3 regions of the Mesorhizobium sp. M8A.F.Ca.ET.057.01.1.1 genome follow, and region 3 is predicted to be linked to each of the others. Evidence: riboswitches for the same ligand, from Rfam matches in the RefSeq annotation. Region 3 holds a riboswitch; each other region holds the start of a gene.
What was found. Region 3 has a riboswitch for thiamine pyrophosphate ahead of thiC (phosphomethylpyrimidine synthase ThiC). Riboswitches for the same ligand answer to the same signal wherever they lie in the genome.
Positions count from the first base shown of each region.

Region 1 (3,270 bases), 500 kb from region 3:
CGCGCCATTCCTCGAAATGGCCAAATCCCTTGTCCAACCGGCGGGTCTGGCCACGGTCGAGCCAGACTGTGGCGCGCGACACACGTTCGAGGAAGCGGCGGTCGTGCGAGATGACGATGAGCGCCGAGGAAGTCCGGACGAGTTCTTCTTCCAGCCATTCGATGACCGACAGATCAAGATGGTTAGTCGGCTCATCAAGTAGCAGAATGTCGGGCTCCGGCGCCATGACGCGGGCAAGGGCGGCGCGCCTGGCCTCGCCGCCGGACAGGTCTCCCGGCCGCTCCTCGCCCGACAGGCCGAGATGCTCCATCAGATAGCTGGCGCGGTAGGGATCGTCGGCCGGGCCGAGCCCGGCTTCGACATAGGCCCGCACATTGGCGAAGCCGTCCATGTCGGGCATCTGCGGCAGATAACGCACCGTTGCCGAAGGCTGCCGGAACACCTCGCCGTCCTGCGGTTCGATCAGGCCGGCGGCGATCTTGAGCAGCGTCGACTTGCCGGACCCGTTGCGGCCGACCAGCGCGATCTTGTCGCCGGCCGACGCGGTCAAGGCGGCGCCATCGAGCAGCGGCGTGCCGCCAAAAGTCAGTCTTATCCCGTCGAGATTGAGAAGAGGCGGGGCCATGTCAGCTTTCGGGCAATGGATAGGGATGGGCGAGCAGCAGCGCGCGGCCGTGGCCGAGCGCGATGTCGAGGCGGCCCTTGACCTCGTTGGAAATGGTCAGCGACGATCCGAAAGCCACCTTGACCTTGTCGAGCGGCCATTTGGCACCGGTGACGGTCAGGCCGGAGAGTTCGGAAAAGCCGAGAATAGAAAATAGCGTGCCGTCGGCATAGTCGAAGCTGGCCCCGCCGTTGAGCAAGGGGACACCCTCCTGGGCGCCGCTGGTCAAAAGCACATCCGTTCCGGCCTCGGCCAGCCGCAGGCCGAGCGCCAGATGCAGGAAGGCGTGATCGGCGCGCTTGCCGCCGAAGGCGCCCACCAGCACAAGGCGGGTCGCTCCGCGCTCCAGTGCGGCCGCGATTGCCAGTTCGCCGTCGGTCTTGTCCTTTTCCGCCGGGAAGGTTTGCCGGGGAACGGCGGCGAGATGGGCGGGCAGATCGGCCGGAACCGAATCGAAATCACCGACCCACAATTCCGGCACGAGGCCCAGTATCCGCGCATGACCGATGCCGGCGTCGGCGGCGATCACGCGCGAGCCTTCGACCTGGCGGTCGAGCCGGGGCGTGCGGAGGAGATCGCCGCCAAGCAGGATGGTGAATGTGCTCATATCCCGTCGCCTTACCAGCCCGGCACGGGAAACGGAAGGCGGCAAACTCCCACTTGCGTGTCCCACCCGCCGGGCCTATGTGTCGAAACGCTCTAACGGGGTGCCGGACGCGAATTTAGCGGACCGGCTGAGAGGCAGTCTCGCCAACCCGCTGAACCTGATCCGGTTTGTACCGGCGGAGGGATTAGACGTTTCGGACAGTCCGACGCCTCAATTCCTTTCAACGCAAACGAAGGAGGCGCCGATGCGCACGTTGTTATATTCTCTCATCGCAGCCACGGCAGTGACGCTGTCCGGGCCGGCTTTGGCCAAGGACAAGCTCACGGTCTACACCTATGAGAGCTTCACCGCCGACTGGGGTCCAGGTCCCGTGGTGAAGAAGGAATTCGAGGCCGAATGCGGCTGCGGTGTCGAATTCGTCTCGGTCGCCGACGGAGTGGCGCTGCTCAACCGCGTCAAGCTGGAAGGCGCTTCGACCAAGGCTGACATCGTGCTCGGCCTCGACACCAATCTGACCGCCGATGCCAAGGCCTCGGGCCTGTTCGCGCCGCATGGCGCGGTGAGCGATGTCAACGTACCGGGCGGCTGGAGCGACGATACTTTTGTTCCCTTCGACTATGGCTATTTCGCCGTCGTCTACGATACGCAGAAGCTGAAGTCGCCGCCGAAAAGCTTGAAGGAGCTGGTCGAGGGCAGCGCCGACGACAAGATCGTCATCCAGGATCCGCGCACCTCGACGCCCGGTCTCGGCCTGCTGCTCTGGGTGAAGTCGGTCTATGGCGACAAGGCGCCGGAAGCCTGGGCCAAGCTCAAGACCAAGGTGCTGACCGTGACGCCGGGCTGGAGCGAGGCCTATGGCCTGTTCACCAAGGGCGAGGCGCCGATGGTGCTGTCCTACACCACCTCGCCGGCCTACCACATGGTCGCCGAGAACACCGAGCGTTACCAAGCGGCATCCTTCGAAGAGGGCGAGTATCTGCAGATCGAGGTCGCCGGCATCACCACGACCGGCGCCAAGAACCCGCTGGCGGAGAAATTCATGGCCTTCATGACCGGACCGAAATTCCAGGACGCCATCCCCGAGACCAACTGGATGTTCCCGGCCGGCAAGACCGACAAGCCGCTCAACCCGGCCTTCGACAAACTGGTCAAGCCGACCAAGACCCTGATGTTCAGCCCGGATGAGGTCGCCGCCAACCGCAAGGCCTGGGTGGATGAATGGCTGGCGGTGATGAGCAAGTAGGCAAGCAGATGGCGCCGGCGCATTCCACGGATTCTCGTGTCGGCGCCGGCATCACCGCGCTCGCGGCAATCGCGCTGCTGATCGGCGGCGCGTTTGCCGGGCTGCTTGTCGAAGGCGCACACGACCTTTCCGGGGCCTGGGCGGCCTTCGATCCTTATCTGCTGCGCGTCGTGCGCTTCACACTCTGGCAGGCGGCCCTGTCAACCCTGCTCTCCGTCGGGCCGGCCCTGTTCGTGGCGCGGGCGCTGTCGCGGCATCCACGGTTTTTCGGCCGCGCCTTCATCCTGCAGCTCTTCGCCGTGCCGTTGGCGCTTCCGGCGATCGTCGCTGCGCTCGGCATCCTGGCGCTCTATGGCCGTGCCGGCTATTTCGCCGGCCTGTTCAACTGGGTTGGCGGCCAGGGCTGGCCGGGCATCTACGGCCTCTCCGGCATTCTCGTCGCCCATGTCTTCTTCAACCTGCCGCTGGCCACCCGCCTGTTCCTCGAGGCGCTGCAAACCATCCCCTCCGACCAGTGGCGGCTGGCGAGCCAACTCGGCATGGCGGCGCGGCCGGCGTTCCGGTTGATCGAATGGCCGACGCTGCGCGCCGCCTTGCCCGGCGTCGCCGGGCTCGTCTTCATGCTCTGCATCACATCCTTCACGATCGTGCTGACGCTTGGCGGCGGGCCGGCCGCGACGACGCTCGAAGTCGGCATCTATCAGGCCCTGCGCTTCGATTTCGATCCCGCGAGGGCTGTCGCGCTGACATTGCTGC
Region 1 covers NZ_CP034454.1:669,716-672,985, forward strand. Annotated here, with positions in the region: gene EJ077_RS02980 (ABC-F family ATP-binding cassette domain-containing protein) at 1-625, opposite strand, end outside; gene EJ077_RS02985 (thiamine diphosphokinase) at 627-1,271, opposite strand; TPP riboswitch at 1,358-1,472, shown strand; gene thiB (thiamine ABC transporter substrate binding subunit) at 1,516-2,514, shown strand; gene thiP (thiamine/thiamine pyrophosphate ABC transporter permease) at 2,523-3,270, shown strand, end outside.
Region 1: linked by a shared signal. The riboswitch ahead of thiB (thiamine ABC transporter substrate binding subunit) and the one ahead of thiC (phosphomethylpyrimidine synthase ThiC) in region 3 are both predicted to bind thiamine pyrophosphate.

Region 2 (3,270 bases), 2.1 Mb from region 3:
TTTCAGGGGGAACATGAGGAGCTCTACGAAAAGCCTGTGTTGGTGAAGCGGGAAAGGCTCTCAAGTGTCGCCGCGGCAGGACCGCTTTCTCCCAAATCAGGCTGACGGCTCGGCCGGCCTTTTGGTCCTGTCCGGGCGGGTCCGTGCCGGTGCCCGGATTGCCGGCCGATGTCTGGCCCCGCCGGATCTGAAAAGATGATTTCTTCCGAGCCTGTGGCCCGCCCCCGGCAGCTCAATGCAGTTTTCATCCTGGATGTTTCTGCTTACACCGGGCCCCTGCTTTCCGGGTGGATCGAGGCGGGAAACCGTATTGGCGCGATCATCGTGCCTGGCTTTCAGCACCCATCCAGAGGCTTCAGCATCGGCAATTTTCGGCGCCGGCTGAGGCGCCGGCTTCTGCTCAGGCGCTATCTCGGCAACACGCCGGCGAAGTTGATCGAATTCGGCCGGCCTTACGACTGGGACGAGCTTGGCCGGCAATTGCCTGACATCGCCGCGGATGTACTGATCTGCTACGCTTTCCCGACCTTGATCCCACAACAACTGCTCGGCCTCTTTCCCAAGGGCGGGCTTAATTTTCATCCGGCGCTGCTGCCCAACTACCGGGGTCCGCATCCTCTCCATCGCCTGGCCGCGGACGGCCAGCATGCCGTTCATGGCGGCGTGACATTGCACAAGATGTCCGCCAATTTCGATGACGGCGACATCCTCGGACAGGTGCCGTTCTCGGAAGCACACTGGGCGACGCGGCGGGATGTGGCCGACAGCGTGGCGACCGCGATGCGCGCGTTGGTGCGCGAGGTGGCGCCAGCCTATTGCAAGGATTTGGTGTCCGGGACGCGGCAGCCAACCGGTGATTTCGTCTGGGCGCGACTTGAGCGGAACCACATGGCGATTTCATCCGACATGTCGATCGAGCACGTTGCCCGATTGTGGCACGTCCTGGGCGGCAATCCCGGTATCTATCTGGACGTTGCCGGCCGCGAGGTCCGGTTGGCCTTTCAGATCGCGCGACTGGGTCCGCCAACTGGAAAAGGTCCGGTCAGGCGATGGGGGAGGGTGGAGTTCGATCTTGCCAATGGCCGGGTTCGATACCTCACCTATGGCCGCTTGCTCAAACGGCTGATGAAAATGCACGCCGCATTCGCACAGCCAAAAGCCGGAAAACCGTGCCCCGAAATAAGAGTGTTTGGCAAAGTGGCCAGCGAATCGGCGCCAGAGGTGCCGCCGGCCGGTCGTGGCGGATAGTGAAATCAATGCGGACGGAAAGCGCGGACCTTGCGTCCCCGCTTTCCACGCCGCGAAAACTACTTACCGCAGTTCTTGTCGTTCACGGTCGGCGCGGTCGCGTTGCCATTGGCATTCGTCTGCGCGCCCTGCGGATTGGTCGGGCAATTCTGGTCCGTGTTGGAATTCATGTCGCGGCGTGATGGTCGGGCTGTTGGTTGCGCCTGGCTCGCGACAAATTTCCGGGGCCGCCAGCACCCGGTCGCGTCTGTGCTGGCGCAATGCTTTTGGCGCAGCTTGCTGAAAAAACAGCTTCCCCAACCGATCGAATGGTGCTTTAACGCCGCCATCCACAGGGGTGCTCCGTACGGTCGGGGCTGAGACGGGGGCGGCAAGCCCACAGACCCTAGAAGCTGATCTGGGTAATACCAGCGGAGCGAGGCGGGCGATGTTTTCAGGCGCACAGGTTTCCCTATATCCCATGGCCGACGATTTTGTCGGCGTCATCCTGGGTGCGCTCGGCGCGCTCGATCCGTATCGCGACAAGCTCAGGATCGAGACCGACGACATCTCGACCTTGCTGGTCGGGCCCCCGAGGTGCTATTCCCGGCGCTGCGCGACCTTTTCGTGGCTGCGTCTGGCAGCGGTAAGCATTGCGTGCTGTCGGCCACCATTTCGCGTGGTTGCCCAGGTGAGCCGGACGATCCGATCTGCCGCTCCGGCACGTTTGGCGGACCTGCCGGGCCACTCGGCCCGCGCAAGCAAGCCGCCATTTCCGCCGTGCGCGGCGCGCCCGCCACTGGCCAGCCAGCGGCGGCGCAGTTCTCGCTCTATGTGATGGGCACGGACGACCATATGGACGAGATCTATGGCTGCATCGATTTCCTGAAGCAGTCTGGCGTCTATGATCGCTCCAAGAATTTCTGCACCAAGCTGCGCGGCGATGCCGGCGCGATCTTCTCGGCGCTCGACGAAGCCTTCTGCCGCTTCGGACCGGGCGCCGGCCACGTAACCCTCGACGTCACGGTTTCGGCCAACAGTCCCACTGCCGTCTGAACCGTTCGCGCCGACGCGCGAACGCCGTCAAGGTCATCCTCTCGTGGCTTTATCGTCATCCAACCCACGTCAGCTCGCGGGCTTCCTCGCCCAGGCAGCGCCGGCCGTGATATCGATCGGCCTGGTGCTCGTGGCGTGGGAACTCTACGCAAACCATTCCGGCATCAAACCGACGGTTCTGCCGGCGCCCTCGCGCGTCTTCGAACAGGCGATGCTCAATCGTGACGCGCTGCTCGACAACGCCATTCCCACCATCCGCGCCACGCTGATCGGTTTTGCCTGCTCGCTCAGCGCCGCCTTCGCGCTGTCGATGCTGGTCGACTTCTTCCAGCCTTTGCGGCGCGCGCTGTTTCCTGTCTTAATAGTCAGCCAGACCCTGCCGCTGGTCGCCATCGCGCCATTGGTGGTGCTTTGGTTCGGTTTCGGGCTGATGCCCAAGATCATGCTGGTGGCACTGGTCACCTTCTTCCCGATGCTGGTGGCTCTGGTGCAGGGCTACGAGGCTACCGAGGTCGAGATCGGCCAGATGCTGCGCGCCATGGGAGCAGGGCGCTGGCGGGTCTTCATCTTGGCACGCTTGCCCTCGGCGCTGCCTTATTTCTTCGCTGGCCTCAGGATCTCCATCACCTATGCCGTCGTCGGCGCCATCTTCGCCGAATATGCGGGCGCGGCCAAAGGGCTGGGCATCTACATGCTCAACGCCAAAAACAATTTCCGTCCCGACCTGGTGCTCGCCGCCGTCGGGGTCAGCGCGGCCCTTACCCTCGTCCTATTCGGGCTGACGGTGGTGCTGCAGCGACTTGCCATGCCCTGGGAAAGAGCCGCCGGCAGGCAAGCCGCCGGAAAAGGCCCGCAAGCATGAGCCGGCTCGAATTGCGGCATATACGCAAGGCCTTTGGCGGGCTGGAAGTGCTCGCCGACATTTCGCTGCGCGTGGATGCCGGCGAATTCGTCTCTATCCTTGGGCCTTCGGGGCCGGCAAGTCGA
Region 2 covers NZ_CP034454.1:2,259,593-2,262,862, forward strand. Annotated here, with positions in the region: gene EJ077_RS10470 (formyltransferase family protein) at 169-1,248, shown strand; gene EJ077_RS10475 (hypothetical protein) at 1,308-1,577, opposite strand; TPP riboswitch at 1,572-1,685, shown strand; partial or broken gene EJ077_RS10480 (YkoF family thiamine/hydroxymethylpyrimidine-binding protein) at 1,676-2,283, shown strand; gene EJ077_RS10485 (ABC transporter permease) at 2,327-3,145, shown strand; partial or broken gene EJ077_RS10490 (ABC transporter ATP-binding protein) at 3,142-3,270, shown strand, end outside.
Region 2: linked by a shared signal. The riboswitch ahead of EJ077_RS10480 (YkoF family thiamine/hydroxymethylpyrimidine-binding protein) and the one ahead of thiC (phosphomethylpyrimidine synthase ThiC) in region 3 are both predicted to bind thiamine pyrophosphate.

Region 3 (3,270 bases):
GTTTTCGCTGCCGGATGGCCCTTCGCCAGATCGGCTGCATGGGCGGCTATCTTGTAAGTGATCACCCCAATCTTGACGTCGTTGCGGTCGGGAAGGCCGAGATGCTCTTTCGGCGTGACGTAGCAAAGCATTGCGGTGCCGAACCAGCCTATCATGGCGGCACCTATCCCTGAGGTGATGTGGTCATAGCCCGGCGCGATGTCGGTCGTCAGCGGCCCCAACGTGTAGAACGGCGCCTCACCGCACACTGCGAGCTGCTTGTCCATGTTCTGCCTGATCTTGTGCATGGGGACATGGCCCGGGCCTTCGATCATCACCTGGCAGTCCTTTGCCCAGGCAATCTTGGTGAGTTCTCCAAGTGTTTCCAGTTCGGCGAATTGCGCCGCGTCGTTCGCATCGGCGATTGAACCGGGACGAAGGCCGTCGCCGAGCGAGAAGGAAACGTCATAGGCTCTGGCGATGTCGCAGATCTCCTCGAAATGCTCGTAGAGGAAGCTCTCCCGGTGATGGTGCAGGCACCATTTGGCCATGATCGAGCCGCCGCGCGAGACGATGCCCGTGACCCGGTCGACGGTCAGCGGTATGTAGTGCAGCCGCACGCCGGCGTGGATGGTGAAATAGTCGACGCCTTGCTCGGCCTGCTCGATCAGCGTGTCGCGATAGACCTCCCAGTTGAGGTCCTCGGCGATGCCGCCGACCTTTTCGAGCGCCTGATAGAGCGGCACCGTGCCGATCGGCACCGGTGCATTGCGCACGATCCAGTCGCGGATGTTGTGGATGTTGCGGCCGGTCGACAGGTCCATCACCGTATCGGCGCCCCAGCGGATCGCCCACACCATCTTTTCGACCTCTTCGGCCATCGACGATGTGACAGCCGAGTTACCGATGTTGGCGTTGATCTTCACCAGGAAATTTCGCCCGATGATCATCGGTTCGCTCTCGGGATGATTGATGTTGGCGGGAATGATTGCGCGTCCGCGCGCCACCTCGTCGCGCACGAATTCGGGTGTGACGAAATCTGGGATCGCCGCGCCGAAGGCTTCGCCGTCGCGTTGCAGCTTGCCGCGCATCACCTCGCGGCCGAGATTCTCGCGGATGGCTACGAACTCCATTTCTGGCGTGATGATGCCGGCGCGCGCATAGGCAAGTTGGGTCACCGCCTTGCCCTGCTTGGCCTTGAGCGGCCGATTGCGTATCGGAAATTCCGGTGTCAGGCGCTCGCCGGTGGCGAATCCATTGTCTTCCGGCCGGACGTGGCGGCCGTCATAGGCTTCGACATCGCAACGCGCCGTGACCCATTCGTGGCGAAGCCGGGCAAGGCCTTTTTCGATGCTGGTTTGGACTGATGGATCGGTGTAGGGGCCGGACGGATCGTAGACGGTGACGGGCGGTTCGCCGGCCGTCGGATGGACGGAAATCTCGCGCATCGGCACCCTGATCTGCGGGTAGAGGACGCCGGGCTTGTGGATTTTCCGCGAGGCGGGCAGTGGTCCCGTCGACACGGCGGGGGTGAGGGCATTCATCGTGAGGCTCCTTTGCTCATGCATTGGAGACCCAGTTCTGTGCCGGAAGGATGAAAAGACGCTTCTGTAGACCTGCTGCAGCAGGACCTCGGGCGTAAACTCCCGCAAAGCGCTTGCACCGTCCCTACGCCAGTATGAACTGGATCAGGTTCAACGGGTCACTGCGCCGCGAAAGCCAGCAGTATCTCAGCCCCTTACCGGGACTCCCCTGGTGAATGCCTCAAGTTGAATGGGCCGGTGCTGCTTTGTCAAGCGCCTTCGGGCGCCTTCGGGCGCCTTCGGCCGGTGGCGACGTCCGGCGGCCGGCCGAGCGGAGAGCTCGCGCATGCATCGGGGACAAGTCACGCCCCGTAGACCAGGGCTGGAATGGCCAAAGTCTCATTCGCTTCGTGAAGGATGGAAAAACTGTATCGGCCATGTGCGTCGAGATCGACCGAGTAGCTCAGGCGGTCACGGATGTGGTTATCCTGGTCGAAGGCGACGATTTGCGGCTTCAGCGAGGTGATTTGCACCACGTCCAGGTAGATGGAGTTGCAGATATGATCTGGTCGTCGGGCTGGCAGGTGCAAGCGGCCGCTCTATTCAGGATGCGGCATCGGCGGCGTTCCCGATACCAATGATATCTTGCGGGCAACTTATGCAATCACCGGCTTCGTAAAACCCGACGGCGGCGGCCGTGTCCTGGCGCTGAGGATGTGCCGCTGTTCCAGCAGAGAAATCGCGTGGGCGCGGAGTTTTCGCTCTGCGAGGAAGAGTTGACGCAATCGTTTAGCTTGCTTGCAGTTCGTAGAGACCCGCCTTTGAAAGCAACTAAGCTATTGCATTGATATGTTGGTGCGCGATCGATCGCTACATAGCCGGCCGCCATTATCCGAGTATTGATCCGCCGGTGTTCGTGTTGCCGTATATGGCAATCCCTGCGAGATCGTCGCGGCCGGATCGGCCGCACCCTCTAGTCATAAAAGGGGAAGCGACCGAGAATTCCGCTGCCGAAAACTTCTCTGGCTTGGCTATGCATGCGGTAGATGAGATCGCCGCCTACCGCGACCTGGTCGAGGAAGGCATCGACGCCCAGTTCGGACAGCCTGGTTATCGCAATGCGTTAGCGGCTCAGACTTGCGGTCTCGAGAGCGGCCTTTGGGGGTCACCTCTTTTTTGTTTCAGAGGTTGGAAGACGGCTGCTCGTTACCCAATAGAAATGGCGACTACGGAACGCGATCGATCGCGGCCATCAGGAAACACCTGTCTTCGGCTCAACCTCGACATGGCGTCCGATCGACCGCAGATATACAGCTATCTCGTCCATGAGATGATCGCGTTCGCCGTAGATCTCAGCAATCCTGCGCAGCTGTGGCTCGACGGACCTCCGTTGCGCCGGCGTCAAATCAGCATCGCCAAAGACATATCCCAAGTTGCCAATCGCGCAAATGTTGCAGCCGGCCTCCACAACTGCTTGCACGAATGCCGGAATGTCTTTTCTTGCATAGTCTTCATGTCGAACCTCTCGTGAATGGCGTGCTTGCGCGCCCATGCTGCCTTTTCAGCGTGTCCTCTGGGCGGCGCAAGCCTTGAGCGTAATTGTGCCGGGCAACCTCGACTATCCCGTCTGCCACGCTCTTTAGAGTCGGTGGGGTCTGGTGATTGCAGGCTGGGCCACTCAAAAGCCTGCAAGAAGAAAGTCATGGCGACCATTGCTCAAGATCGCGAGGGTGCGTGCAAGACCTTCCGTTGGCAGTCATGCACGCTC
Region 3 covers NZ_CP034454.1:168,305-171,574, forward strand. Annotated here, with positions in the region: gene thiC (phosphomethylpyrimidine synthase ThiC) at 1-1,523, opposite strand, end outside; TPP riboswitch at 1,627-1,743, opposite strand; gene EJ077_RS00795 (hypothetical protein) at 1,865-2,092, opposite strand; gene EJ077_RS00800 (hypothetical protein) at 2,755-3,054, opposite strand.